DNA from 4 places in the Necropsobacter rosorum genome. Region 1 is predicted to be linked to each of the others. Evidence: riboswitches for the same ligand, from Rfam matches in the RefSeq annotation. Region 1 holds a riboswitch; each other region holds the start of a gene.
The links. A riboswitch is a leader RNA that binds a small molecule or an ion and turns the genes downstream of it on or off. The one in region 1 is predicted to bind thiamine pyrophosphate.
Positions count from the first base shown of each region.

Region 2: it holds a riboswitch for thiamine pyrophosphate, as region 1 does, so the genes downstream of both, thiE (thiamine phosphate synthase) here and tenA (thiaminase II) in region 1, are expected to answer to the same signal.
Region 3: it holds a riboswitch for thiamine pyrophosphate, as region 1 does, so the genes downstream of both, thiM (hydroxyethylthiazole kinase) here and tenA (thiaminase II) in region 1, are expected to answer to the same signal.
Region 4: it holds a riboswitch for thiamine pyrophosphate, as region 1 does, so the genes downstream of both, ACESOH_RS06235 (ABC transporter substrate-binding protein) here and tenA (thiaminase II) in region 1, are expected to answer to the same signal.

Region 1 is NZ_CAXSXF010000003.1:116,228-123,587, forward strand. It holds gene purD (phosphoribosylamine--glycine ligase) at 1-129, shown strand, start outside; gene ACESOH_RS07100 (DUF8095 domain-containing protein) at 197-913, shown strand; gene glyA (serine hydroxymethyltransferase) at 1,033-2,295, shown strand; gene ACESOH_RS07110 (L-cysteine desulfidase family protein) at 2,373-3,737, opposite strand; gene ACESOH_RS07115 (YgiW/YdeI family stress tolerance OB fold protein) at 3,857-4,408, shown strand; TPP riboswitch at 4,451-4,546, shown strand; gene tenA (thiaminase II) at 4,629-5,276, shown strand; gene ACESOH_RS07125 (response regulator) at 5,318-5,989, shown strand; gene qseC (quorum sensing histidine kinase QseC) at 5,976-7,355, shown strand.
Region 2 is NZ_CAXSXF010000002.1:15,069-22,428, forward strand. It holds gene tsaB (tRNA (adenosine(37)-N6)-threonylcarbamoyltransferase complex dimerization subunit type 1 TsaB) at 1-163, shown strand, start outside; gene ACESOH_RS04115 (Slp family lipoprotein) at 203-760, shown strand; gene fadD (long-chain-fatty-acid--CoA ligase FadD) at 821-2,509, shown strand; gene rnd (ribonuclease D) at 2,590-3,741, shown strand; gene ACESOH_RS04130 (PM1805 family lipoprotein) at 3,836-4,303, shown strand; TPP riboswitch at 4,407-4,501, shown strand; gene thiE (thiamine phosphate synthase) at 4,633-5,301, shown strand; gene hxpB (hexitol phosphatase HxpB) at 5,363-6,028, opposite strand; gene ACESOH_RS04145 (fructosamine kinase family protein) at 6,029-6,892, opposite strand; gene grxB (glutaredoxin 2) at 7,058-7,360, shown strand, end outside.
Region 3 is NZ_CAXSXF010000002.1:501,048-508,407, reverse strand. It holds gene glnE (bifunctional [glutamate--ammonia ligase]-adenylyl-L-tyrosine phosphorylase/[glutamate--ammonia-ligase] adenylyltransferase) at 1-2,590, opposite strand, end outside; TPP riboswitch at 2,709-2,798, shown strand; gene thiM (hydroxyethylthiazole kinase) at 2,854-3,654, shown strand; gene thiD (bifunctional hydroxymethylpyrimidine kinase/phosphomethylpyrimidine kinase) at 3,647-4,453, shown strand; gene thiB (thiamine ABC transporter substrate binding subunit) at 4,466-5,464, shown strand; gene thiP (thiamine/thiamine pyrophosphate ABC transporter permease ThiP) at 5,464-7,068, shown strand; gene thiQ (thiamine ABC transporter ATP-binding protein) at 7,061-7,360, shown strand, end outside.
Region 4 is NZ_CAXSXF010000002.1:492,348-499,707, forward strand. It holds gene acnB (bifunctional aconitate hydratase 2/2-methylisocitrate dehydratase) at 1-1,342, shown strand, start outside; gene ACESOH_RS06230 (ABC transporter substrate-binding protein) at 1,447-2,472, shown strand; TPP riboswitch at 2,624-2,714, shown strand; gene ACESOH_RS06235 (ABC transporter substrate-binding protein) at 2,794-3,858, shown strand; gene ACESOH_RS06240 (metallophosphoesterase) at 3,933-5,027, shown strand; gene metC (cystathionine beta-lyase) at 5,142-6,335, opposite strand; gene ACESOH_RS06250 (peroxiredoxin C) at 6,500-7,102, shown strand; gene bioB (biotin synthase BioB) at 7,294-7,360, opposite strand, start outside.

The DNA.
Region 1 (7,360 bases):
GCCTTAGGCGATAGCGTATTTGATGCGCAACAAAAAGCCTTAAAACTTGCCGAACAAATCCAATGGACAGGGCGTTTTTATCGTCGCGATATTGGCTATCGTGCCGTAGCAAGAGAAAAAAACGCTTAAAATTCAGACCGCACTTTTAAAAGTGCGGTTGATTTTTGCACTATTTTGATAAATTAAGGTTTTTATTATGAAAACACTTGTTCTAGTTGGATGTTGTGCGGCATTATTATCTGCTTGTTCGGTTAATCACGATAATACATATCATTGGCGACCTTATTTCGATTTAGAGGGAAAATTACAACATATTGCTTTTAGTAATATTATTGTACTAAAAGATGGTAAAGAAAGTATTCCTGATGTAAAAGAGCAACAAGGTGTCGCAATTCGTAAAACAAGATTTGGTGAGTTGACTTCTCATGAAACGCTAGGAAAAATTTATGGCTTGTTTGACGCTAATAATGTTCCGATGGCAGTAATATTTATTTCGGATTTTTTAGTACCGAATAATTCTCTTAATCCACATATTCCGGAACATATTAAAGCCCTTGCCAAAGCGAAGCAATTTGATTTTTATGAATTTGGTAAACAACGTTTAGGTATTGTGCGTTATCGTGCTAAAAATGGTATTTGCCAAGATTTTAAAGAAAAGGCTGGTGTACAGTTAGAAATGGCAACTAATTATTATCCACAAAATAGCTTTACCGATTTTTATACCAGTTTTATCCGTGTGCAGCTAAATCATAAAAAAGCATTAAGTGCAGTGGATTATGAGCAAAAATTAACAGGCCAAGATAAAAAACTGCAAGCAGAAATGAAAGATTATGTGGAAAAACATTGGCAGAAAATAGCCGATGCCAATATCAATGAAAAAGTAGGTCTATTAGCAAATATTGTTTGCAAGTAGCCGTTATTTTTTAGAGTAAATGAATTATTTTCATAAAGATAATGAAAAAATCCCAATAAAATTTTTGTAAAAATAGCGTACAATAAATTTCAACCAACGTGAATAATGAGGACACCCCCATGTTAAAAAGAAGTATGAATATTGCCGATTATGATCCCGTATTATGGGAAGCGATTCAAGATGAAGATCGCCGTCAGGAAGAGCATATCGAACTGATTGCTTCCGAAAACTATGCCAGCCCGCGCGTTATGCAGGCGCAAGGTTCGCAATTAACCAATAAATATGCGGAAGGTTATCCGGGTAAACGCTATTACGGCGGCTGCGAATATGTGGATATTGTTGAGCAACTGGCTATTGACCGCGCCAAAGAGCTGTTCGGCGCAGATTATGCCAATGTACAGCCGCATTCCGGTTCGCAGGCGAATGCGGCGGTGTATATGGCGTTGCTGAATCCGGGCGATACCATTTTAGGCATGAGTCTGGCGCATGGCGGTCATTTAACGCACGGCGCGTCGGTCAGTTTCTCCGGTAAGATTTATCATGCGGAACAATACGGCATTACCGCAGAAGGGCTGATCGATTACGATGCTTTGCGTAAACAGGCACAGGAAGTAAAACCGAAAATGATTGTCGGCGGTTTCTCCGCTTATTCCCAAGTGGTGGATTGGGCGAAAATGCGTGAAATTGCCGATGAAGTGGGCGCTTATCTGTTCGTGGATATGGCTCATGTGGCCGGGTTGATCGCAGCCGGCGTTTATCCGAGCCCGGTGCCGCACGCCCATGTGGTAACCACCACCACGCATAAAACCTTAGCCGGCCCGCGCGGCGGTCTGATTCTTTCTGCCAGCGGCGATCAGGAAATGTATAAAAAACTGCAAAGTGCGGTGTTCCCAGCCGGTCAGGGCGGGCCGTTAATGCATGTGATTGCGGCGAAAGCGGTATGTTTTAAAGAAGCGCTGGAACCGGAATTCAAAGCTTATCAGGCGCAGGTAGTAAAAAATGCGCAGGCGATGGTCGAAGTCTTCAAACAGCGCGGTTTTGAGGTGGTGTCCAACGGCACGCAAAATCACCTGTTCTTAGTCAGCTTTATCAAACAGGGATTGACCGGTAAAGCGGCGGATGCGGCATTAGGTGCGGCGAATATTACGGTGAATAAAAACTCCGTGCCGAATGACCCGCAAAAACCGTTTATTACTTCCGGTATTCGTGTGGGTACGCCGTCGATTACCCGTCGCGGTTTCAAACAAGAGGACGCCAAAGCACTGGCGGGCTGGATGTGCGACGTGCTGGACAGTCTGGGTAAAGACAACCATGAAGCCGTGGTGCTTTCTACCAAAGCTAAAGTGCTGGAAATCTGTAAACGCCTGCCGGTTTATGCCTAATCGGTATGATTGTTAGAGAAAGCGGCGATCTTAATCGCCGCTTATTTTTTGCCTGACGTAAACGGTAGAGATTGCGCTCAGGCCGCCGGTTTATTGACCATAATTTCAATCACCTGACGATCGGTATATTGCATGCTGCGCGAGGCGATATCGCACAGATTGTTGATGGACCGGTCGATACTGTGTTCGACGATCCCTTCATCACCGGTGACCTGTATGTTATCCAGCGCCATTAGCACCGCTTTATAGCCTGAGGTCACGCTGGTGGACACTTTCATCGCACAGCCGTTTGCCGCACCGTCGCAGATGATCCCGCTGATATCGCCGATCATACTGCTTATGGCCATGCTGATCGTCTCGAATTTGCCACTTAATAACCAGGCGATCCCCGCACAGCTGCCCATTGCCGCCGTGGTTGCCGCGCATAAAGCGGACAGTTTGGGCAGTTTGCTGTGAATATAAATCGCCATTAAATGAGAGAGAAACAGCGCGCGGATTAGACGCCGGCGATCAGCCTGCAAATGCTGTGCGACTACAACCACCGGCATAGTGGCGGTGATGCCCTGATTGCCTGAGCCGGAATTGCTCATGGCCGGTAAATTCGCGCCGCCCATTCGGGCATCGGAAGCGGCGGTGGTGGCGATGATGATGCGGTTCATCAGATCATCGCTGAGCAGCCCGCTGCGGATGTGTTTTTGCAATGTCCGCCCGATGTGCAGCCCGTAATCTTGGCGTAATCCCTCCTGCGACAGCGCTTCATTCAAGCGTGCCGCTTCGGCGATAAAGGCAATACTGTTTTCATCCGCACGCATGGCAAAATCAAAAATATCCTTTGCACTAAGTGCGGTGAAAATTTCTTGAGAATTTTCGTTGTCAACGGCGCAGGGCTTGGCAAACAGGGTTTCGCCGTTTTTTTCAATATAAATAATATTGGCGTGATGCGCCGCAATCCGCACGCAAACGCTGTCCTGTCCGCAAAATAAGGTCGCCTCGGAATATAACAGATGGTCGGTTTGCAGCATAGAGACTTTGACCTTTTCGGCGCTGATCAGCGCTTTGGCATGAGCGACCTGTTCGGCGTTAATATTTTTTAACACTTCCAAACCCGCATCCGGATCGCCGCCCGTCGCCCCGATTGCCGCCGCCATTTTCAGCCCCAGCGTACCGGTTCCCGGCACGGTAACGCCCATGCCGTTTTTCATTAAATTCGGTGACACTTTCGCTTCGATTTTCTGCGGCTCGGCGGCTAAATATTTGCGCGCGGTAGCCGCCGCCAGCGCCAGCGAAATGGGTTCCGTGCAGCCCAGTGCGGGCACCACTTCCCGTTTGGCGATAGCTAACAGCGATTGTTCTATATTGTGATTGAGGGCCGAATGAGGCCGGTCGGCGGCGTCCTGTACTGACGGTGAACCGTCAGCTGCCGGCGGAGGTGTGCAATTCATAGCATGTCCTTGGGGTAAAATTTTATAGTCTTAAGTTTTTCTTAATATTTAATTGTTTTAATAAGCCTCAACAAGACAACAGCGTCTTGTTGCTTACGATGTTATTTTGGAGACCTATTATGAAAAAACTTAGTTTAGCAACAATTTTAGCATTATCAACCGTTAGTCTGTTTGCCGTTGCACAGAATGAACAGATTAGCGTATCACAGCAAAAAGGCGGCACCCAGATGACTCAACCGGCACCGCAAAACGGTAAAGGCCGCTGCGATTACCGCGATGGCAGACATCATGGCGATAAAAAATCCCGCGGCGATTGGAATGGCAAAGATGAAGTACGCGGCGGCTTTAAAGATCCGAGCAAACCGGCGGTAGATACGGCCAATCAGCCGCGCCGTCCGGAGTTTAATTTTCCGGTGTTGAAAGTCGCCGATGCCGACAGCTGGAAAGACAATCAGTTCATTGCGCTGCAGGGGAAAATTGTCGAGCAGGTGGGAAAACGGGATTTCTTATTCCGTGACGCCAGCGGTGAAATCGAAGTGGAAATCAGCCGTCGCGCATGGCACGGTCAGGACATTACGCCGAACGATGAGGTGAAATTATTCGGTGATGTGAATAAATCCTGGAAAAAACCGACGATCGAAATTCGTCATGTTGAAAAAGTAAAACCGTAATTTTCGGTGGCAAATTATTTTTTTTACGCTAAACTCAATCACTGAAATTAGTCGGGGTGCGTGCCGGATGCGCGCTGAGATCATACCCGTGAACCTGAAGCAGTTAATACTGACGTAGGAAACTAATTTGGTTATCGCGCGGTTATCGATAACGTGATGTGTTTCGCAAGCGGTGTTCCCCGGCAGTTTCGTATCATCAATTTTTTATGGGAGCGAATCTATGTCTATGGTACAGCAGCTGATCGAAGCGGCAAAAACCGATTGGGAAGCCTATATTTATCACCCGTTCGTTAACCGTTTGGCGGACGGCACCTTACCGGAATCCTGTTTTCAGCATTATCTGAAACAGGATTATTTATATTTGTTTCATTACAGCCGCGCCTTATCGCTCGGCATTTTTAAAGCGGACAATTTCGAACATATTCAGTATGCCCATCAGGCCAATGATCTGCTGTTAAAGGAAATTCAGCTGCATATTGCATTCTGCCGTCAGTGGGGCATTTCCGAGCAGGCGCTGATGAACGAAGCGGAATCGCCCGCCTGTGTGGCATATACCCGTTATGTGCTGGATTGCGGCGTGAAAGGCGGTCTGGCGGAACTTTATACTGCGCTGGCGCCTTGTATGCTGGGCTATGCGGCGATTGGCAAACGGCTGGCCGGCATAACGACGGCACATAATCCTTATCAGGCGTGGATCGATACCTATGCCGGCGAGGATTTCCAGCAGGCGGCGGCAGATTTTGCCCGCAGGCTGGATAGTTTTTGTGCCGAGTTAAGCGACACTCGGCGGCGGCAGCTGCGAACCGTTTTCAGTACGGCAACCCGAATGGAAGCCGCATTCTGGCAAATGGGGCTGGATTTAAGCTGATCCGGCGCGGTAATGCAATCATAAAAAGTGCGGTCAAAATTATGCGAATTTTATTAATTGAAGATGATCCGTTAATCGGCGACGGGATTAAAGTCGGGTTAACCCAATCCGGTTTCAGCGTGGATTGGTTTACCGACGGAAACACCGGCTTGCAGGCAGTGAAAGCCGCGCCTTATGACGCCGTAGTGCTGGATCTGACCTTGCCGAAAATGGACGGTCTGGATATTGTGCAACGCTGGCGCAACGACAGTGAAGATGTGCCGGTGCTGATTCTGACCGCACGGGATACGCTGGATGAGCGCATTACCGGTTTGCAGCGCGGCGCGGACGATTATTTATGCAAGCCCTTTGCGCTGGCGGAAGTGGTTGCCCGCTTGCAGGCGCTGATCCGGCGCCGTTATGGTCATACTAATCCGGTTATTGCCCATGGCCCGGTCAAATTCGATCCGAATCAGCATAAGGTTTTTCTGCATGAGCAGGAAGTGGCGCTGACCACCCGGGAATATAAGCTGCTGGAACTTTTTATGCACCATAAAGACAGAGTGCTGTCACGTTCCGCCATTGAGGAAAAACTCTACACTTGGGATGACGAAGTCAGCAGCAATGCGCTGGAAGTGCATATTTACAACCTGCGGCAAAAATTGGGTAAACAGTTTATCCGCACCGTGCACGGTGTCGGTTATGCGTTGGGAAAAGCGGATGAAAACAGCTAAACCTGCCAGCCTGCGTTTTCGCTTGATTATTATGCTCTCGTTTATCGCGCTGATCGTATGGACGATCTCCACTGCGGTGGCTTGGTTACAGGTGCGCAAAGAAGTCAATGAAGTGTTTGATGCGCAGCAGATTTTATTTGCCAAACGGCTGGCGTCTTCCGACTTGCGGACGATATTAATCGAACGGCACCGCCCCGAGTTTTTCAACGGATATAAAAATCGTCGCCGTTTTATGCCGAAAAAAGGCTATGACGGCAATGCGCTGGCCTTTGCGGTTTTCACCCCTAACGGCGAAATCGTACTCAGCGACGGTGAGAACGGCGACGGTTTTATTTTTGCGCCGGCACGCGGATTTTCGGTGACAAACATCCGGGACAGCGAGGATAAGTGGCGCATTTTTTGGCTGCCGCTGGGCGATCGCCTGATCGTAGCGGTGGGGCAGGAGCTGGGCTATCGGGAAAACCTGATTCAGAATATGGTGTTCGGCCAAATGTGGATTTGGTTTGCCAGCCTGCCGTTTCTGCTCGGTTTAATTGTGTGGGTCATCAGCCGGGAGCTGCGCGCCTTACGCCGGGTCGGTGAACAGCTCAGTCAGCGTGCGCCGGCAGATAATACGGCATTATCCGTACAACATGTGCCGCGTGAAATTCTGCCGCTGGTGAACGAATTAAACCGCTTTTTTGACCGCACGGCCAGCATGTTGCTGCGCGAACGCCGTTTTACCTCCGATGCCGCTCATGAGCTGCGCAGCCCGCTTGCCGCATTGCGGATTCAGACCGAAGTGGCACAGCTTGCCGGTGACGACAATGCGGTGCGCGAACAGGCGCTGAAACATCTGACCCAGGGCATTGATCGCGCCACCCAATTGGTCGAACAGCTGCTGACCCTTTCCCGTCTGGATAACCTTCAACAACTGGATAATTTAGAAACGATTCACTGGGATAAACTGATTCCCTCGCTGATCGGTGAATTATATTTCAGCGCCCGGAAAAGCGGCATTGAGCTGGCCTTTGAACAACAGGCGCTGCCGCCGCAGCGGCAGGGACAACCGCTGTTGCTGTCTTTAATGCTGCGCAATCTGATCGACAATGCCATCCGTTATGGCCGCGCCGGCAGCACGGTGACGGTGCGTTTAACTCACGATCGCATTGTGGTGGAAGACAACGGCGGCGGTGTGGAGGAAGCGGATCTGACAAAACTCGGACAACGCTTTTACCGCCCGGCGGGGCAAAACGAAAAGGGCAGCGGACTGGGATTGTCGATTGTATATCGCATTGCACAGCTGCATCATTATCAAGTGCGGTTAAAAAACGGGCTGAATGCCAAGCAGGAAAAAGGCCTGCAAGTCAGTATTCTATTCAATTAAAAAAC
Region 2 (7,360 bases), on a different contig from region 1:
CGGACTGGCAAGCCATTCGGCGGTGGAATTACCGTCGGCGCGTTATATGCTGTCGCTGGCATTGCCGTTATATCAGCGCCAGCAATGGATAAGTGCGGTGGATATTGAGCCGGTTTATTTGCGCAACACGGTCACCTGGAAAAAATTACCCGGACGGGAATAAGGATTTTATTGACAATACATCCTGATTAAGGAGAACAACATGAAAAAATTACTCTTGTTTCCTTTGTTTATCTTTACGCTGAGCGCCTGCGTTTCCGCGCCGAAAGGCTTAGAGCGTGACCGATACGCTATCCGCAGTCTGTCACAGATCCAGACGGAAGATTATGCCTGTCGCTGTAAATCGGTTCGTCTGGGCGGTAAAGTGCTGGCGGTAACGGCGTTAAAACAGCAGACTAAATTAGAAATTCTCAGCCTACCGATCGCCGAATATTCGGCCAAGCCGCTGCTGGACGGCGCGACGAACGGGCGGTTTATCGCTTATATTCAGGGCTTTGTCGATCCGGAAAGTCTGAAGGATCAATATGTGACCGTCGCAGGCCGGCTGACGATGCAGGAACAGGGCAAAATTGACGAAGCGCCGTATCATTATCCGGTGGTCGCGGTGGAAAATTATAAGCGCTGGACGCTGATGCGCGAATATTATTATGATCCTGATGATGATTACTGGGGCGGATTCTGGGGCTTTTCCCGTTCGCGCTGGGGACTGGGCGGCGCGTTTTGGCGGCCGGAACCGAGATTTCGTTACGGTTTGTACTAAGCCCGCCTAACGTGCTAAAATCCGACCGCACTTTTCCGATGACAATAATAAGGATAACAAATGGAAAAACCTTGGTTTAAAAATTATCCGGCGGATTCCGAATTTGAATTGAATACGTCCGAATATGAAAATATCTTGGATATGTTTGACCGGGCGATAAGAGCCCATCCTGATCGCGCGGCGTATATCAATATGGGACAGGTTTTAACTTTCCGTAAACTGGAAGAACGCAGCCGGGCGTTTGCCGCCTATCTGCAAAACGAATTAAAACTGAAAGGCGGCGAACGGGTCGCCTTAATGATGCCGAACCTGCTGCAATATCCTATCGCGTTATTCGGTATTTTGCGCGCCGGGCTGGTGGTGGTGAACGTCAATCCGCTTTATACCCCGCGCGAACTGGAACATCAGCTGCAAGACAGCGGCGCCAAAGCGATTGTGGTGGTGTCTAATTTCGCTTCCACACTGGAAGAAGTGGTATTTAACACCAATGTCAAACATGTGATTTTAACCCGCATGGGCGATCAGCTGTCTTTCGGCAAACGCACGCTGGTCAATTTTGTGGTGAAATATGTCAAAAAATTAGTGCCGAAATATAAACTGCCGCATGCGGTGACTTTTCGTGAAGTCTTGGCCATCGGTAAACACCGCCAGTATGTGCGCCCGCATCTGGAACGCGATACGCTGGCGTTTTTACAATATACCGGCGGCACCACCGGCGTGGCGAAAGGCGCGATGCTGTCGCACGGCAATATTATCACCAATGTTTTTCAGGCCAAATGGATAGCTTACCCCTTTGTCGGGGATCGCAGCCGCGAACGTAAAGCGGTGCTGGCGCTGCCGCTGTATCATGTGTTCGCCTTAACGGTGAATTGCCTGTTGTTTATCGAACTGGGCGTGACCGCACTGTTAATCACCAATCCGCGCGATATCGACGGTTTTGTCAAAGAGCTGAGAAAACACCGTTTCGCCGCCATTACCGGCGTGAATACCTTATTTAATGCCTTGCTGAATAACGAAAATTTCAAAGAAGTGGATTTTTCCGCGCTGAAACTGTCTGTCGGCGGCGGCATGGCGATTCAGCAATCGGTGGCGACCCGCTGGCATGAGACCACCGGTTGCAGCATTATTGAAGGCTACGGCATGACGGAATGTTCGCCGTTAATTGCGGCCTGTCCGATCAATGTGGTGAAACATAACGGCACCATCGGCGTGCCGGTGCCGAATACGGATATCAGAATTATTAAAGAAGACGGTTCGCCAGCCGCCTTGGGCGAGCCGGGCGAGCTTTGGGTGAAAGGCGAGCAGGTGATGCAGGGATACTGGCAGCGTCCGGAAGCCACCGCGGAGGTGCTGAAAGACGGTTGGATGGCCACCGGCGATATTGTGATTATGGATGAAAGCTATAGCCTGCGTATTGTTGATCGCAAAAAAGATATGATCATCGTCTCCGGCTTTAATGTTTATCCGAACGAAATTGAAGATGTGGTGATGCTGAATTATAAAGTCGCCGAAGTGGTGGCAATCGGTGTGCCGCACGAAGTGTCCGGCGAAACCATCAAGATTTTTGTGGTGAAAAAAGACGACAGCCTGACCCGCGATGAATTGCGCCAGCATTGTCGCCGTCATTTAACGCGCTATAAAGTGCCGAAAGAGATCGAATTCCGCGACGAGTTGCCGAAAACCAACGTGGGGAAAATTTTACGCCGAGTGCTGCGAGAAGAAGAAATCGCCAAACGCGCGGCACAGTAATTCAGTATAAGATGGGCTTAACCGCCCATCATTTTTGCCCGTAAAATTAAAAGATTAACGGGCGACTTTGGGTTTACATTATGTCCATATTAATAAAAGAAATCGAAAATGCACCGCACTTTAGGCTGATAACGACCAATCAGGCGCTGGACGAGGTTTGCCGGCAGGCACGGCAACAACGTGCGGTGGCGTTAGATACCGAATTTGTGCGAACCCGCACTTTTTATCCGCGCTTAGGCCTGATTCAGCTGTATGACGGTGAACAGGTCAGTTTAATCGATCCTAATCAGATTGATGATTTTTCGCCTTTCGTGGCATTACTGGCGGATCCGTCGCTGTGCAAAGTGCTGCACGCCAGCAGCGAGGATCTGGAGGTTTTCCAGCATTATTTTCAGCAGCTGCCGCGCCCGATGATGGATACGCAGGTGATGGCGAGTTTTCTGAATCTCGGTCATTCTCTTGGTTTCGCTGCGCTGATTAAACATTATTTTCAGCTGGAGCTTGATAAAGGCGCATCGCGTACCGATTGGCTGGCACGTCCGTTATCGGAAAATCAACTGCGCTATGCAGCGGCGGATGTGTGGTATTTGCTGCCATTGTATCGGCGGATGCAGACGGCTTTAGCGCAGACCCGCTGGCAAAGTGCGGTGCAAAATGACTGCGAATCGCTGCTGAATAAACGGGAAAAAAGCAAAGACAGCGACAAGGCGTATTTGGCTATTGCCAACGCCTGGCGTTTGGATCGGCTTGAGCTGATGCGGTTGAAACTGCTGGCAAAGTGGCGTTATCAGGAAGCGAAGAAACGGGATCTGGCGTTAAATTTTGTGGTCAAAAGCGAGCATTTATGGCTGGCGGCCAAACATCATCCCAAGCATACTTCCACCTTGCTGGAAATGGGATTTTCGTCTTCCGAAGTCCGTATTCACGGCAAAAAAATCCTGCAACTTATTGATCAGGTCAAACGGATCGATGAACAGGCGTATCCGCCGCTGATTGAGCGCCTTGCCGATGATCCGCGTTACCGCAGCACGTTGAAAATGCTACAACGCGAATTAAAAGCCCTGACCCCGCCGGATCTGCCTGCGGAAGTGATTGCCGGCAAAAAAGCGCTGGAAGAACTGATGCGCTGGTGCTGGCAGGCCGAGCGGGATGAGGCTCAACCGCCCGAGTTATTGTGCGGCTGGCGGCGGGAGTTCGGCTTGCCGTTGCTGGCATCTTTACAAAACTTTTAATTTATCGATTGGCAACTTTGCCTGCCACAGAGTAAAATTAAGCGCTCATATATCATCTATGTGAGATTTTCACTAACATATTAAGGACAGTACAATGAATAAAGTATTGAAAATCGGAGCGGCAATCGTGTTCGCTCTGTTCGTAGCGGCATGTAACAAAGCGGATCCAGCGGCGGATTTTAAAAAGCTGACCGATTGGGGGGCGGCGAATCAACAGGCGCAGGCGGCGTTCCAGGCGGAATTTCAGAAAAAAGTCGCCACACAGGATCCGCAGCAAATTGAACAGGCGGTTAATGAGTTAAATACCAAAATCAGCGAAATTGAAAAAAGCCTCAATGCGCTTGATATTCAAAGCCCTGAAATCAAACCGTTGAAAGAAAAAATGAAATCCACCCTGGCATTATCCAGTGATTTAATGAAAGACAGCCTTGCGCTGATGAAAAATCCGACCGACGAGGGCGTGAAAGCGTTACAGGATAAAACCCAGCATGCGGTGCAGGCGACTAATGAATTACAGCAATTACAGTCGCAGCTTGCCGAAAAATACGGTGAGAAAAAATAATTTCACCTCACGCTTTTCGCTTACAGCCATTCGATATCCCGAATGGCTTTTTTGTGGCCACCATAAACTTTTTGCCTTTTAGATTCACTTCCTATACACTCAACACCGTTAGTCGGGGTGCTTCCGTGCGGAGGCTGAGATAACACCCGTGAACCTGATCCAGTTAATACTGACGTAGGAAACTCATTATGCAAAATACTTTTTTCACTTATCCGTTCCGTTCGCTATTTTCCCTTATTCATCTTTTTCCTTTATTTACGCGATGACAGCAAAAATCCGAATGCTGTTTAAATTGAAAAATTGACGCCGATTTATGATCAGGAGTGATGATGTTTGATATAAAAACAATGCTGACGTTATATTTTGTTGCCGGCAGTCAGGATTGCCGGCATTTGGCAGGTGATCGCGCGCAACATTTGCTGCGTATTTTGCAGCAGGCGCTGGAAAGCGGCATTACCTGTTTTCAGTTCCGGGACAAAGGGTTCGGTTCACTGGAACAGGATCGCGCGGCGCAAAAACAGTTGGCGCTGCAATGCCGGGATTTGTGTCGTCATTATCGGGTGCCGTTTATTGTGAATGATGATGTCGAACTGGCGCTGGCGGTTGCGGCGGACGGCATTCATGTGGGGCAGTCGGACATGCAGGCGGCGCAAATCCGCGCCCAAACCGACCGCACGTTGATCGTCGGGTTGTCGGTCAATACGCTGGAGCAGGCACAGCGTGGTGCGGCGTCAGCGGATGTTGACTATTTGGGCGTCGGCCCGATTTTTCCGACCCAATCGAAAGCGGATCAAAAACCGGCGGTGGGAAGCGAATTTATCGCACGTTTAAGAGAGCAGGGCATAACTAAACCGTTAGTGGCTATCGGCGGTATCACCCAAGAAAGCGCCGCGCAGCTGGCCGCGTTCGGGGCGGACGGTATTGCGGTTATTTCGGCCATTACGCGCGCGCAGGATGTGCCGGCTGCGGTTAAAGCCTTACACCGGCAGCTGGGATAAACGCAATAGCCGGCGAGCGAATACGGATAAATCGCGGCGCTAATGCCGGCCGGCATATCCGTCAATGGGCGGCCAGCTTTTCGAGTAACGCCTGATTGATGTCGCGCAGGGAGGTTAATTTGGCATCCGCCAGCGACCAGCGGGGATCGGTTTTTGTGGCATTATCCGGAATGACGACACATTTCATGGAGGCGGCTTTCACTGCGGTCATGCCGATCACCGAATCTTCAATACCGAGGCAGTCACCGGGCGCGGTCTGTAATTGTTCCGCCGCGTGCAGATAAACCTGCGGATGCGGTTTGTTGTAATCCAGTTCGGTGGCGGAGGATAAATAGGCAAAATACTGAGCGATGTCGCAGCGGCGGGTGATTTCCTCCAGCAATTTGCGCGGCGAGGCGGAGGCGACCGCCAGCCGATAACCCAGTGCGGTCAGTTTTTCCAGCGTTTCCGTCACCCCGGGCATCAGAGGTTTTTGCTTTAAAATCATGTCGATGGCGTGCGTATTTAAACGGCTCGCCATTTCGTCGGCCGGCACCGGCGCGTTGTGATATTTTTGGTAGATTTTTTCCACGATAGCCCGCGAAGGCAAACCGGTCAGGGCGACCATGTCCGCCCAAGTCACGGGAAGATCAAAGGCGTTGAAAATCTCAACGCCGGCTTGTTTCCATAAGGGTTCGGAGTCGATCAGCACTCCGTCCATATCAAAAATGATTGCTTTAACAGTCATCTATTCTCCTAACAGTCGATGAATAAATTTGCGCGTCAATTCAATGTAATTGCCGTGAAAACGGTGGCTGAAATTGAGTAAATAATACAGCTGATACAATGCTTTACGTTCCTGATAAGCCGCTTGCAGCGGATAAGTGCGGTCATAATTCTGATAGAATTCCGCGCCAAAGGGCTGGAACAGTTCGCTAAACGCGATGTCGCATTCCCGATCGCCCCAGTAACAGGCGGGATCATACACCACCATATGTTCATTTGCTACGGCGCAGTTTTCAATCCATAGGTTACCGTGTAACAGCGACGGTTTGGGATTGTGTTTAGCCAGCCGGGCGGCGACGGTGCGGACGATAAGCGCGATATCGCCGAAATCCAGCGCTTTTTCTTTACAGATTTGCAACTGCCAGCCGATACGTTGTTCGCTGAAAAATTTCGCCCAATTATCTTTCCATTCGTTCGGCTGATAAACCGGCCCCAGCCAGCTATCGAAATCCAGTCCATAATGTTCGGCATTGCCGGCAAGATGAAGCTGCGCCAGCTGACTGCCGAATTCCGCCATTGTCCGAGCGGTCGGCGGCGTGAGGCGCAGCGCCTCCAGCAGCAGGAAACTGTGTCCCTGAGAACATCCCATACCGTAAACCTGCGGAACGCGGACGGTATTGGTTTTGGCCAACAGAGTCAGCTGATCGGCTTCTGCGCGGAACATGGAACGGTATGATTTGGCATTGACTTTAACAAAAACCGGTTGGATACCGTCATCAATCACCCAGGCTTCGTGCATTTCGCCACTGTGCACTTTCACCTTTTCTTTGATGGAATAGTATGCGCCGAATTGATCGGCCAACACCTGAGATACGGATTTCCACATCGTTTCCTCCTTTGCTCATCACATTGGTTCGTGTTGATAATAAAGGGAATTGTGTGAATATTCTGTGATTGAAGTCAAGTTTTGATAAATATTCCGCCCATTCCTTGCCACATCGCCGGCGATTGCGCTACAGTAAGCACCGAGTTGGACTAAGCGGAGGAAAAGATGCAACTGTACATTTATGATCATTGCCCGTTTTGCGTACGCGCACGCATGATTTTCGGTTTGAAAAATATACCGGTGGAAACGGTGGTGCTGCTAAATGACGATGAAGCCACGCCCACCGGGCTGGTCGGCAAAAAAATGGTGCCGATTCTGGTGAAAGATGACGGCGGCGCGATGCCGGAAAGTCTGGATATTGTGCGTTATATTGACGATAACTACGGCGCCAAACTGCTGTCGGATCAGGTTCGCCCGGCACTGGAGAACTGGATGAAAACGGTCGGTGCGTATTATAACCGGTTATTG
Region 3 (7,360 bases), on a different contig from region 1:
GCATCTCGCGCACATCTTGCCGTAAGCCGTCCAAATCGCGCGCTGCCGACAGCACGTTGCGGCGGATATTTTCAAAGCGTTCCCGCAATAACGGCTCGCCGTAAACCGCACGGCTGCGCACCAAGGCCTGCTTTTCCCAAGTCCAGGCCTCGTTAAGCTGATAGTTTTCAAAGGCGGCCAGCGAACAGCCCAGCAGTCCGGCATCGCCGGAAGGGCGCAGACGCATATCCACATCATACAACACGCCGGCGCTGGTATTCATGCTGAAAATACTGACGATTTTCTGCGCCAGCCGCAGATAAAACTGGTGGCTGTCGATGGTTTTTTTGCCGCCGACGGTTTGCCCGCTGCGCGAACCGTCATACAGAAACACCAGATCCAAATCCGATTTATAACCCAGCTCAATGCCGCCCAGTTTGCCGTAACCAATCACCAGAAAACCCCGTTGGTTTTCGCTCAGAAACGCCGGCACACCGAAACGGCGGCTGATCTGCTGCCAGGCGGAATTCACCACCGCATCGATAATGGCTTCGGCCAGAAAGGTCAGATGATCGCTGACTTTCATCACCGGCAGGGCGCCCAGAATATCCGCCGCCGCCACATGCAGCAAAACGGATTGTTTAAACTGGCGCAAACCGTCGATAAACTGCTCTTCGTCATCCGGCGGCAGACGCAGCAGATAGCGCCGCAATTCGGCGGGATACTGGCGGTAAGCCACGGGATTGAGCAGCGCGTTGCGATCCAGCAATTCATCCAGCAGAATCGGATAGCGTGCCACTTGCGCGGCGATCATTTCCGATTGTGAACACAGTTCGATTAGCTGGGTCAGCGCCTGCGGATTTTCCACTAACAGTTCCAGATAGGTGGTGCGGGTGACGATTTTATCCACAATATTGAGCATGCGCGGCAGTAGCGCCTGATACTGCTGATGACAAAACACCTGCGCCAACAGCACCGGCATTAATTGCGCCAGCACCACATGACCGCGGCTGCCGATGGCGCGGTGCGATAAATCCGTGCGGAATTGCGCCAGTTTGGCAATAATCTCGGCGTGATATTGGGCATCGATCCCGTTGCTGCGCAGCATGTCTTCGATGTCTTCCTCGTTGAGATCCGCCTCCAGAAAATCATGCCAGCCATTGGCCTGCGTATGATTTTCTTTTTCATCTTCTTCCCCGATTAAATGATGAAAAACCGACCGCACTTTTTGTTGATGAGATTGTAATACGGCGTAAAAATCTTCCCAGTTTTCAATCGGATAACGAATTTCTTCGATTTGTCCCTGCGGATTTTGCTGGGTGAAACAGGCGCAGGCGGCGATTAAACGGCGACGATCGGCCTCATCGGTGGGCAGCAGTTGGGTTTGCTGATCGTTTATCGCCTGCAGCACATTTTCCACCCGCCGCAGAAACAAATACGCCAGACGCAATTGTTCCGCCTGCTGCGTGCTGAGCAATTGTAAGGCGGCAAGCCGCGGCAGCAGGGGTAATAGTTGCTGGCTTTGCAGGCTGATTTCCCGCCCGCCGCGGATCAATTGAAACACCTGCACGATAAATTCGATTTCCCGAATGCCGCCGGCGCCGAGTTTGATGTTGTCGGTTAAGCCGCGGCGACGCACTTCGCGTTCGATTTTGCCTTTCATCTCCCGCAGCGCCTGAATCACACTGAAATCAATGTAACGGCGGTACACAAAAGGGCGCAGCAGTTGCTGCAACGTCTTAACGTTCGGATCCTGCGGATCGGCACCCAGAATCCGCCCTTTGAGCATGGCGTAACGTTCCCAGTCGCGCCCCTGTTCCTGATAATACTGTTCCATGGCATTAAAGCTGAGCGCCAGCGCGCCGCTGTCGCCGAAGGGGCGCAAACGCATATCCGTACGATATACGAAACCGTCCGGCGTGTATTGATCCAACGCGTTAATCAAACGCTGACCCAGACGGGTGAAAAATTTGCTGTTTTCCACCGCCCGACGGGCACCGACGGTTTCGCCGTTAGCGGGATAAGTGAAAATCAGATCAATATCGGATGAAAAATTCAGCTCGAACCCGCCGAGTTTTCCCATTCCCAGAATATACAGCTGCTGCGGTTTGCCGTCCTGATCGACCGGCGTGCCCATTTCTGCGCAGGCCTGCACATACAGCCAATCCCGCGCGGCGATAATCAGGCTTTCCGCCAGCTGCGATAAGCGCAGCAAAATCGCTTCCACCGTGCCGGCATTGAGGCTCTGGCAGATGCTGAGCCTAGCCAGTTCCCGATAGCGAAACCGGCGCAAGCTGTTATACAGCTGGGCTTCGGTTTGCACCGGCGCCAGCAATTCCCGCAATTGTTGGGCGTAATTGCCGCACTGCTCAAGTTGCGGAATATGCTGCCAGCATTGGTGCAAAAAGTGCGGTTGTTTTTGCAGTACTTCGGTGCAGAATGTCGACATCGCCGCCGCATAGCCGAGTCGGGCGAGCGGCGTGTCGGGATTTTGCAGCGTCTGTGCAATTTGGCGCTCGGTGTCTTCAGTGTAATGTTCGGGAAAATAAACGCGCAGCAGCGCGGCGAATTGACGCAATGTGGCGGCGCAAGGCGGAAGGGACGGCGGCATAGAAAATCCTTATGTAAAAAACGGCATGGCGAAATTGTAAGGGAAATCGGCGGCGTTGGCGATATAAAACTGTGTGTCAAAGGTATTGTTTCGCCGCGCCAAACATTATAGACTTAAGCGCTGTTAGTCGGGGTGCCGAGATGGCTGAGATGATACCCGTGAACCTGATACAGTTAATACTGACGTAGGAAACTAATTGTCCGATTTGCCTTTCTATACCGTCAATATTGCTGGTCATTCTTTTTTCACTGAAAGGAAAAACTATGCAATTCAATACGATCAATCTTATTCGTGAACATCAGCCGCTGGTGCATTGCATGACCAATCTGGTGGTCGCCAATTATACGGCGAACGGTTTGCTGGCGCTGGGCGCCTCGCCGCTGATGTCGCTCAATCCGGCGGAGGCGGCGGAGATTCCCCGCTTTGCGCAGGCGTTGCTGCTGAATATCGGCACCTTAAACGGTACCGATGTGGAGGCGATGAGTCTGGTGGGACAAAGCGCCAATCGAGTGGGTATTCCGGTGGTGCTGGATCCGGTGGGCGTCGGTGCGACCCAATGCCGGCGGGCGGCGGTACAACGGCTGCTGGCGGAGGTGCAATTTGCGCTGATTCGCGGCAATGCCGGTGAAATCGCCGCATTGGCGGGAATCGACTGGCAGGCGAAAGGCGTGGATGCCGGCTGCGGTGAGGCTGATCCGGTACTGGCGGCGAAACGTGTAGCCGAGCGCTATCGTTGCGTGGTCGCGCTCAGTGGCGCAACCGATGTCATCAGCGACGGTGTTCAGGTCGCCAAAATTACCAACGGCACGCCGTTATTGCCGCGGGTTACCGGCTCCGGCTGTTTATTGGGCGCGGTGTGCGCCGCCTTTGCCGGCGTGGTTGAAAAAACGGATTATTTTCAGGCCTGCGTCGAGGCTTGCACGCTGTACGCCGTTGCCGGTGAATTGGCGGCGGCAGGGTTATTGCCTACCCAAACCGGTTCATTTTGCACCGCACTGTTAGATCAGCTGGCGGCGGTCAGCGCGCAACAGGTGCGCCAACGCGCGGAGGTGAACTATGTCTAATATTCCTCAGGCGTTGACTATCGCCGGCTCCGACAGCGGCGGCGGTGCCGGTATTCAGGCGGATCTGAAAACCTTCCAGATGCGCGGTGTGTTCGGAACGACGGTGATCACCGCGATAACGGCGCAAAATACGCTGGGCGTGTTTGATATTCATGCCGTTCCGCTGCCGACAATTGAAGCGCAGTTGCAGGCGGTGGCGCAGGATTTTGCGATCGCGGCGTTTAAAATCGGAATGTTGGGTAGCGCCGAGGTAATTGAATGTGTCAGCGCCGCATTGAAGCGGTATCGCTTCGGCCCGCTGGTGCTGGATCCGGTGATGATTGCAAAAGGCGGCGCGCCTTTATTGCAGCAAAATGCCGTCAGCGCGATGAAAGCTGCCTTGTTGCCGCTGGCGGAAGTGCTGACCCCGAATTTGCCGGAGGCGCAGGCACTGACCGGGATCGACATTATCGATGACGACAGTGCGCAGCGTGCCGCCGCCTGTTTGCAGGAACTGGGAGTAAAAAACGTGGTGATCAAGGGCGGTCACAGCGCTGATTCGCGCAGCCCGTTGTGCCGTGACTGGATCTTTACGCCGACGGAACGGTTTACCCTGCAAAGCGAACGCTATCCGACCCGTCATACGCACGGCACGGGCTGTACCTTTTCCGCCTGTATTACGGCGGAGCTGGCGAAAGGTCAGTCGGTGGAGGCGGCGATTCGCACCGCCAAAGATTTCATTACCGCCGCCATCAGCCATCCTCTCGGCATTGGCCACGGACACGGCCCGACCAATCACTGGGCTTATCAGCAAGGATAATCAGGAGATGCTATGTTTCAATTAAAATCCGTCTTATTTCTGACCGCACTTTGCGCGACGGCCTGCGCCGTGCAGGCGCAAACGGTAAACGTATATACCTACGATACTTTCACGTCGGATTGGGGCGCCGGGCCGAAAGTGAAAACCTTGTTTGAGCAGGCTCACACGCAATGTCAGGTCAATTATGTTTCGTTTGACAGCGCCGGCACCTTATTTAACCGCGTGCGGCTGGAAGGGCGGAAAACCGCTGCTGATGTAGTGCTGGGGCTGGATAATTATATGCTGGAGGAGGCGCGCAAAACCGGCCTGTTCGCTGAAAATCAGGTGGATCTGAATGGGCTGGCGTTGCCGTCGGACTGGCAGGACAACACCTTTTTGCCTTATGATTTCGGGCAATATGCGTTTATTTACGATAAAACCAAACTGCAAAATCCGCCCGCCAGCCTGAAAGACTTGGTGGAACGCCGGGATTTGCGCGTGATTTATCAGGATCCGCGGGTCAGCAGCGTCGGGCGCGGTCTGGTGCTGTGGATGAATGCGGTGTATCCGGCGGAGCAGGTTGCGCAGGCATGGCGCACGCTGGCGCAGCATACGGTCACGGTGGGCAAGGGCTGGTCGGAGACTTACGGTGCGTTTTTGCAAGGCGAGGCGGATTTGGTATTAAGTTATAACACCTCTCCGCTGTATCATCTGTTGCAGGAGCAAAAAGATCATTACGCGGCGGCGGAATTCAGCGAAGGCGGCGTGTTGCAGATTGAAGTGGCGGCACTGGTGGCGAATCGGGACAATGCCTGTGCCGGGCAGTTTCTACAGTTTTTAATCAGCCCGGCGGCGCAAAAGGAAATCGCGCTGAATAACGTGATGCTGCCGGTTATTCAGACGGAAATCGAACCGCACTTTGATGCCTTAACCGCCCGTCAGCGACAAGCGCCGGTATTGGATACCCTGAAGCTGAGTCCGGAACAGGTCAAACGCTGGATCCACACCTGGCAGATCAGCCTGACCCGATAATGGCACGGCGATTTACCGGCCGTTTCTGGCCGCGCGATTATTGGGGCGGTATCGGCGTTATCCTGTTTTTAGTGCTGTTTTACGCCGTTGCGTTGCAGGCGGTATTTGCCGCCGGCGGACAATACGGCTGGCAGGATGTGCGGCATGATGACTATCTGCGGCATATTATCGCTTTCAGTTTTGCTCAGGCCGCCTTGTCGGCGCTGTTATCCGTGCTGATCGGCGCGCTGTTCGCCAGAGCCTTTTTTTATCAGAAACTGGTGCTGAAAAATGCGGTATTACGGCTGTTTTCCCTCACCTTTGTGCTGCCGGCGCTGGTGGCGGTTTTCGGCTTAATGGGCGTTTACGGCCATGCCGGCTGGCTGGCGCGGCTGAGTGCGTGGCTCGGTTTTCAGTGGCGGCCGGAGATTTACGGCTTAAGCGGTATTTTAATCGCTCACCTGTTTTTTAATATTCCCCTTGCCGCGCGCCTGTTTTTGCAGGTACTGCACAGTATTCCGCACCAGCAGCGTCAGCTGGCGGCACAGCTGAATATCCGCGGCTGGCGCTTTATCCGTCTGATTGAACTGCCCTATCTGCGTCAGCAGCTGCCGGCGGTTTTCGCGCTGATTTTTATGCTGTGCTTCACCAGTTTTACCATTGTGCTGACGCTCGGCGGCGGCCCGCAATATACCACGCTGGAAGTGGCGATTTATCAGGCCGTTATCTTCGAATTCGATTTACCCAAAGCCGCGCTATTCGCCCTGCTGCAATTCGGATTTTGTTTTATGCTGTTTGCCGTTATGAGCGGGTTAAGCAAAACGCCCGACAGCCATGTGCACAGCACGGCATTGTGGCGGGATAAGCAGTCAAGTGCGGTCAGAATCTGGCAGATTTTCTGCATTACGGCGGTGTTGCTGTTTATTCTGACGCCGTTATTCAGCATTATCGGCGCCGCACTTCGCGCAGACGCGTTGTTCAGCGCGTGGCGCAATCCGCAGCTATGGCGCGCGCTGGGCTATTCTTTGTCGATTGCGCCGGCTTCCGCGCTGACGGCGCTGGGATTTTCTCTGTTGCTGTTATTGTTATCCCGTCGTTTGCGCTGGCGCTATCATGTGGCGCTGGCCGACGGAATCATCAATGCCGGCATGCTGATTCTGGCGATACCGACGTTGGTGCTGGCGATGGGGCTGTTTATTCGTCTGCAGGATATGGATTTCGGTCGTATTCAGCTGTTTCTGGTGGTCGTGATGTGCAACGCGCTGGCGGCGATGCCGTTTGTTCTGCGGGTGCTGACGGTACCGATGAATAACAATATGCAATATTACGAGCGGCTTTGTCAGTCGCTGGGCATTCGCGGCTGGCAGCGCTGGCGCGTGATCGAACGGCATACCCTGCGCGCGCCGCTGCGCTACGCCTTTGCCTTGGCCTGCGCCTTATCATTGGGCGATTTTACGGCGATTGCGCTGTTCGGCAGTCAGGATTTTACTTCTCTGCCGCATTTACTGTATCAGCAGCTGGGGCATTATCGCGGGCAGGATGCCGCTGTAACCGCGTTGCTGCTGTTATTATTGTGTGGCGGTATTTTTATGTTGGTGGAGCAAAAACATAACCACGATGATTAAACTTAATGTGCATTTCAATTATCCGGCCATGCCGATGGATTTCAATCTGCATATCCGGGCGCGGGAAAAAGTGGCGCTTATCGGCCCGAGCGGGGCGGGGAAAAGCACGCTGCTTAATCTGATCGCCGGTTTTGCCCGGCCGGATCGGGGCGAAATCTGGCTGAACGGCGTAAACCATACCCATTCCGAGCCTTATCTGCGGCCGGTTTCCATGTTGTTTCAGGAAAATAATTTATTCGCTCATTTAAGCGTGCTGCAAAATATCGCACTGGGCATAAAACCGACGCTGCGG
Region 4 (7,360 bases), on a different contig from region 1:
GATGACCCGCGACGAATTAAAAGATCTCGCCTGTCTGGGTTTTTCCGCCGATTTGGTGATGCAGTCTTTCTGCCATACCGCCGCTTATCCGAAACCGGTGGATGTCGTCACCCAGCACACGCTGCCGGATTTTATTATGAACCGCGGCGGTGTCTCGTTAAGACCGGGCGACGGTATTATCCATTCCTGGTTAAACCGCATGCTGTTGCCGGATACTGTCGGCACCGGCGGCGATTCGCATACCCGTTTCCCGATCGGTATTTCATTCCCGGCCGGTTCCGGCTTGGTCGCCTTTGCCGCGGCGACCGGCGTGATGCCTCTGGATATGCCGGAATCGGTGCTGGTTCGCTTTAAAGGCGAAATGCAACCGGGCATTACCCTGCGCGATCTGGTACACGCCATTCCTTATTATGCCATTCAGCAGGGCTTGCTCACGGTGGAGAAAAAAGGCAAGAAAAATATTTTCTCCGGCCGGATTCTGGAAATCGAAGGGCTGGAGCACTTAAAAGCGGAACAGGCGTTCGAACTGTCCGACGCCTCGGCGGAACGGTCGGCAGCGGCCTGTACCATTAAGCTGGATAAAGCGCCGATCATCGAATATCTCAACTCCAATATCGTTCTGCTGAAATGGATGATCGCCGAAGGTTACGGCGATCGCAGAACGCTGGAACGGCGCATCAAAGGAATGGAAAAATGGCTTGCCGACCCGCAACTTTTAGAAGCGGATCCCGATGCCGAATACGCCGCGGTGATCGAAATCGATTTGAACGACATCAAAGAACCGATTTTATGCGCCCCGAACGATCCCGACGATGCCCGCTTATTGTCCGAGGTGCAGGGCGACAAGATCGACGAGGTGTTTATCGGTTCCTGTATGACCAATATCGGTCACTTCCGTGCCGCAGGCAAATTACTGGCGAAATTCAAAGGCATGATCCCGACCCGCCTGTGGGTCGCGCCGCCGACCAAAATGGATGCAGCCCTGCTGACGGAAGAAGGCTATTACAGCATCTTCGGCAAAAGCGGCGCGCGCGTGGAAATTCCCGGTTGTTCCCTGTGTATGGGCAACCAGGCACGCGTCGCCAATCATGCCACCGTGGTGTCCACCTCCACCCGCAATTTCCCGAACCGCTTAGGACAAGGCGCGAACGTTTATCTGGCGTCCGCCGAACTGGCGGCGGTTTCGGCCTTGCTGGGCAAACTGCCGACTCCGGAAGAATACCTGTCTTACGCGGCGGATTTGCAGCAGGATAAGGACGACACCTACCGTTATATGAACTTCGATCAAATCGGCAGCTACACCAAAAAAGCCGATGAAGTGATCTTTCAAACTACGGTATAACACGATTGGCTGTCTCAGCTTATCTCTTTAAAGCAAAGTGCGGTTATTTTCACCGCACTTTTTTAGTGCACCGCACAACGCGATAACATTTAAGGATAAACACCATGACAAGGACATCGATTCTGGCTACGCTGGCCATGCTTTTCGGATTCATCCATACCAACCCGGCACAGGCGGCGGGAAAACTCACCCTCTATTGCAGCATGCAATATGACGTATGCGAACGGGTGGCAAACGTTTTCGGCCAAAAATATCAGGTTGACACTCGCTTCGTGCGCCACAGCACCGGCGCCGCGTTGGCGAAAATCAAATCCGAGCAATCCCTGCCGCAGGCAGATGTCTGGTACGGCGGCACCATTGAACCGCACTTTCAGGCCGGTGCGCTGGGTTTGCTGCACGCCTACCGTTCGCCCCGTCAGGCGGAAATTCTGCCGGTATTTCAGGAATTGATGCGCCAAAAAGGAGAATTCACCTCCATCGGCTATATGATCATTTTCGGCCTCGGCATGAACCACGAAAAACTGCGTCAGCTCGGCATATCGGATTATCCCAAATGTATGCGGGATCTGCTCGATCCGCGCCTGAAAAATCAGGTTCAACTGCCGGATCCGAGAAGCTCCGGCACCGGTTATACCTTTTTAACCGCCGCGGTACAATTATGGGGCGAAGACAAGGCGTTTGACTATTTGAAAGCGCTTAATCAGAATATTTCCCAATATACCAAAAGCGGGGTGGAACGAACGCTGCTTTCACGCGGCGAGGTGGCGGTGAGCATCGGTTTTTTAAGCGGTTATGCGCTGGAAAAAGCCAAAGGCGCCCCCGTGACGATGCAAACGCTGTGCGAAGGCACGCCGTATTCGCTGGGCGGAATCAGTATTCTGCGCAATGCGCGCAATCTGGACAATGCCAAACTGTTTATGGACTGGGCATTAAGTGCCGAAGCGCAGCAACTGGCGCTACAGGATGAGAAAATCTATCAGTATCCGACCAACGTCAACGCCGAATTATCGCCGGATGCTCCCGCTCCCGAGGCGTTAAATCTCATTCCGTTTGATTTCGACCGTTTCGGCTCCGATGCGGAGGCAAAACGCTTGATCGAACGCTGGGTGCGGGAAGTGAAACTCAACTGAGTCCGACTGCCGCAAACCGGATAATAAAATTGCCGGCCTCAACGCCGGTTGAACAACATCACATCGGATTTTGACAATTCAGCAAAGCCGATTATACTAAAGCGCTGTCGATCATTGCCGCACCGGTGCCGTGATGATCGACGCATTGAACAACCGTTAGTCGGGGTGCTAGCAATAGCTGAGATCATACCCGTGAACCTGATACAGTTAATACTGACGTAGGAAACTAATCGCAAACCGCCGCCGTTATGCTGGCGGAGGTTGAATCTGCCGTTCTGCTTCGTCAATATTGCTGGTCGATCTTTTATATAAGGAAACACTATGCAATTATTTTCTCCCAAACCAATCACTGTCCCTCAACGCCGTCGTATTCCGTTCAGGCTGCTTTTATTATTCTGGCTGCCCTTTGCCGGGCTGAACGGCGCACAAGCGGCGGGCAAGCTGACGGTGTATTGCAGCGTGCAGCATAATGTGTGCGAAAAAATGGTGAAAACATTCGCCCAAAAATATCATGTGGACACCAAATTCGTACGCAACAGCACCGGCGCGACCCTTGCGAAAATCAAAGCGGAACAGGCGCTGCCGCAAGCGGACATCTGGTACGGCGGTACTATTGAACCGCACTTTCAGGCCGCCCAGTTAGGTCTGCTGCAACCTTACCGCTCCCCCTATCAGGCGGAAACCATGCCGCAATTTAAACGCCTGCTGGAAGAAAAAGGCGATTACACCGCCATCGGTTATATTATCGTGCTCGGCATCGGGGTGAATACGGAAAAATTCAAACAACTCGGCATTCGGGATTATCCTCGATGCTGGAAAGACCTGCTCGATCCGCGCCTGAAAGATCAGATTCAAATGCCCGACCCGCGCAATACCGGCACCGGCTATACCTTTATCGCCACGCTGATCCAGCTGTGGGGCGAAGAAGAAGCCTTTCGTTATTTAAACGCGCTGCACAACAATATTTCGCAATATGCCAAAAGCGGTACGGAAAAATCCAATCTGTCGCGCGGCGATGCGGCGGTAACGATCGGCTTTGTGAACGGTTATGCCTCGGAAAAGGAAAAAGGCGCGCCGGTGGAAGCCATTCTGCCTTGTGACGGCGACAGTTATTCGCTGGGCGGCATCAGCATTCTGAAAGGCGCACGCAATCCGGACAATGCCAAGCTGTTTATGGATTGGGCGCTGACGGCGGACGCGCAGGAAATCGCCTGGCGCGAGGAGAAAATGTATCAAATCCCGACTAACATTCACGCTCAAGCCTCGCCGAACTCCGTCAACCCGAAGGATCTGAAACTGATTGATTTTGATTTCGAGCGTTTCGGATCCGATACGGAAAGCAAACGTTTAATCGAAAAATGGCTCACCGAAGTGAAGCTCAACTAAGATTGCGGCTTTCAATTCAGCGAAAGTGCGGTTAAAATCACCGCACTTTTTTACATTTGAAAGCAAGGAAAGCAATGGAACTTCGTCATTATATTATTTTTGCCGTCTCGGTTATCCTGTTACAGCTGTTTATCCATCTGTTCAACCGCACGCTGTACTGGCTTCTCAGCGGCAAAATCGGGCATAAAACCCGCCGAGCTATCGCTATCTTTAATTATCTGGCGGCCAACGGCATTATTCTGCTGACCGTGTTCCGCCTTCAGCCGATGTTCCGTTTAAGCGCGTTAATTCTGGTTTTTCTGCTGTTTGCCGCGTTTATCAGTATCGCTGCCGCGCTGATTTACCGCCTGCTGCGCAATAACGTAAACCGCGACAAACTGAACCGCACTTTACGCCTTGCCTATCTGCCGGCACTGGCGGGGTTGCTCGGGCTGAGCGTCTATAATGCCTACACGCCGACAGTGCGACATTATCAAATCACCCTCGACAAACCGCTGCAACCGTTACGCCTCGGCGTGGCGAGCGATTTGCATTTAGGCACGCTGTTCGGCGCCCGGCAATTGGATCGGCTGGCACAGATTATGCACGAGGAAAACGTGGATATGATTCTGCTGCCGGGCGATATCATGGACGATAACACCGATGCCTATCTGGCGCAAAACATGCGGCCTCATCTGGCGCAACTGAGCGCGCCGCTGGGCGTGTACGCCACCCTCGGCAATCATGATTTTTTCGGTCATCAACAGGCTATCGCGCATGAAATCCGCCGGGCGGGCATTACCTTGTTAATGGATCAAACCCTGCCGGTGGACAACCGCATGGTGCTAGTCGGGCGCAATGACGATCTGCTCGGCGATCGCCCGAGCACCGCACAACTGCTGCACGGCGTCGATACGCGCCTGCCGGTCTTTTTGCTCGATCACCGTCCGACGGAAATTGCCCTGCATGCCGAATTGCCCGTTGATCTGCAAGTGTCGGGGCATACCCACAAGGGGCAGATTTTCCCCGCCAATCTGATTACCTCGCTGATGTACCGTTTGGATTACGGCTATGCCAAAATCGGCAACGGGCATTTTTTCGTCACCTCCGGTTACGGCTTCTGGGGCATTCCGCTGCGTTTGGGTTCGCAATCTGAAGTGATGATTATTGATGTGAAAGGCACGCCGTAGCGCCACAGCGAAACCGGCGAAATTTTCACCGCACTTTTGCCGTTCCGGTCGGCAGTGAAAACAGATTTTATGCCGACAGGCACAAAAAAGGGGCGAATCACGCCCCTTGTCTAATTAATCCTGTAACCGCGCAAAACCCGCTTCCAAATCGGCGATCAGCTCCGCCACATCCTCAAACCCGATATGCAGGCGAATTAAGGTGCCGCTTAATTTGCGCGGAATTCCCGGGCGGATGCGCGCAATATCCTCCGGTTGATTATATAAAATCAGCGATTCGAAACCGCCCCAAGAGTACGCCATACTGAACAGTGCAAAATGATTCATAAAATTTTCCAGCTGGGTCGGCGTCAGTTTTTGTCGCAGTTCAAATGAAAACAGCCCGCTTGAACCGCTGAAATCCCGGACAAAATACTCATGTCCCGGGCAGCTCGGCAGCGCCGGATGATAAACCGCTTTCACTTCCTCCCGCTGCGCCAGCCATTGTGCCACCTCGATGCTGCTTGCCTCATGCTGTTTTAAACGCACTCCCAGCGTACGGATACCGCGGGCGGTGGTATAAGCGCTGTCGGCATCCGCCATTTGTCCCATTAAATAAGACTGTTCGCGCAGCTGATCCCAGCAGCGCGCATTGGCAACCGCCGTGCCGATCATCACGTCGGAATGCCCGACCAGATATTTGGTACCGGCTTGAATGGAAATATCAATATCATGTTCCAGCGCTTTAAATAATATTCCGCCGCCCCAAGTGTTATCGATCATAATTACCGCGTCGGGTTTCTTACTGCGTACCGCCCGCACCATCGCTGGAATATCCGGAACTTCCATGGTCAGCGAACTGGGCGATTCCAGAAACACCACTTTGGTATTCGGCTGCACCAGCTCGGCGATGCCCGCGCCGCACAGCGGATCATAAAAGGTGGTCTCCACCCCCATTTTTTTCAAGATAATATGACAGAAATCCTGCGTCGGCTCATAAGCCGCACCGGTCATCAGCACATGATCGCCGCTGGAGACAAAAGACAGAATACTATTCGTCACTGCCGCCGCACCGCAAGGATAGAGATAACAACCCGCGCCGCCTTCCAGCTCGCACATCAGATCCTGCAGCGCAAAGTGCGTCAATGTGCCGCGCCGCCCGTAAAACAGGCCGCCCTGCGCCCGCTTGCGGGTCGCCTGCCGTTTGTCCTCCAGCGATTCAAATACCAAAGAAGAAGCGCGCTGAATCACCGGATTCACACTGCCCTGCGTTACCCGTTTGTTGCGTCCGGCATGCACCAATGCGGTGGATAATGAATGTTTATGCGTCATAATTCGTTCCTGTCGTTTTTAATTTAAGATTATGATAATCGGTTTAATAGACAAAATCGACTATTAAACTGCGGTGTGTTTTTTTACAATAAAACCCGTTAATTTTGCTTTTCTTTCAATTAACGGCAAAATTTTTTATTCATTTTCAATAGGAGATTTTTACTATGGTATTAGTGACTCGTCAAGCACCGGATTTTACCGCATCGGCAGTTTTAGGCAACGGTGAAATCGTTGATAACTTCAATTTAAAACAACATATCGCAGGTAAAGCGGCGGTCGTCTTCTTCTATCCATTAGATTTTACGTTCGTTTGCCCGTCCGAACTGATCGCCTTCGATCACCGTTATAAAGAATTTCAGGCGCGCGGCGTTGAAGTTGTCGGCGTATCGATTGACTCACAATATACCCACAACGCATGGCGTAACACGCCGACTGAAAACGGCGGTATCGGTCAGGTGCAATATGCGTTAGTCGGCGACGTTAAACACGAAATCGCCCAGGCTTACGGAATTGAACACCCAGCGGCGGGCGTGGCATTGCGCGCATCGTTCTTAATCGACAAAAACGGCGTAGTTCGTCACCAAGTGGTTAACGATCTGCCGTTAGGCCGTAACATCGATGAAATGCTGCGTATGGTTGACGCACTGCAATTCCACGAAGAACACGGCGAAGTCTGCCCGGCGCAATGGGAAAAAGGCAAAGAAGGGATGAAAGACAACCCTGAAGGTGTCGCAAAATACCTGAAACAAAACGCCGACAAACTTTAATCGACGGATTGTAGTTTAAGATTATTTTATTAGGACGTTGATCAATAACCCCCGCTTACTGCGGGGGTTATTTTTTGATTTAACCGGCCAATCATCATAATCAGATGCAATGCGGCGGCCTGTCGCTGATATTCCGGCACAACCGCATAGCCCATGTTACCATGGTCGCGATGGCGCATTTTTTACTTTATTCACTCCGCCGCCGAGCGGTTTTGCTCCGTTTCCGGCTGTAAATCCAGTTTGGCCATCAGCAGCTGA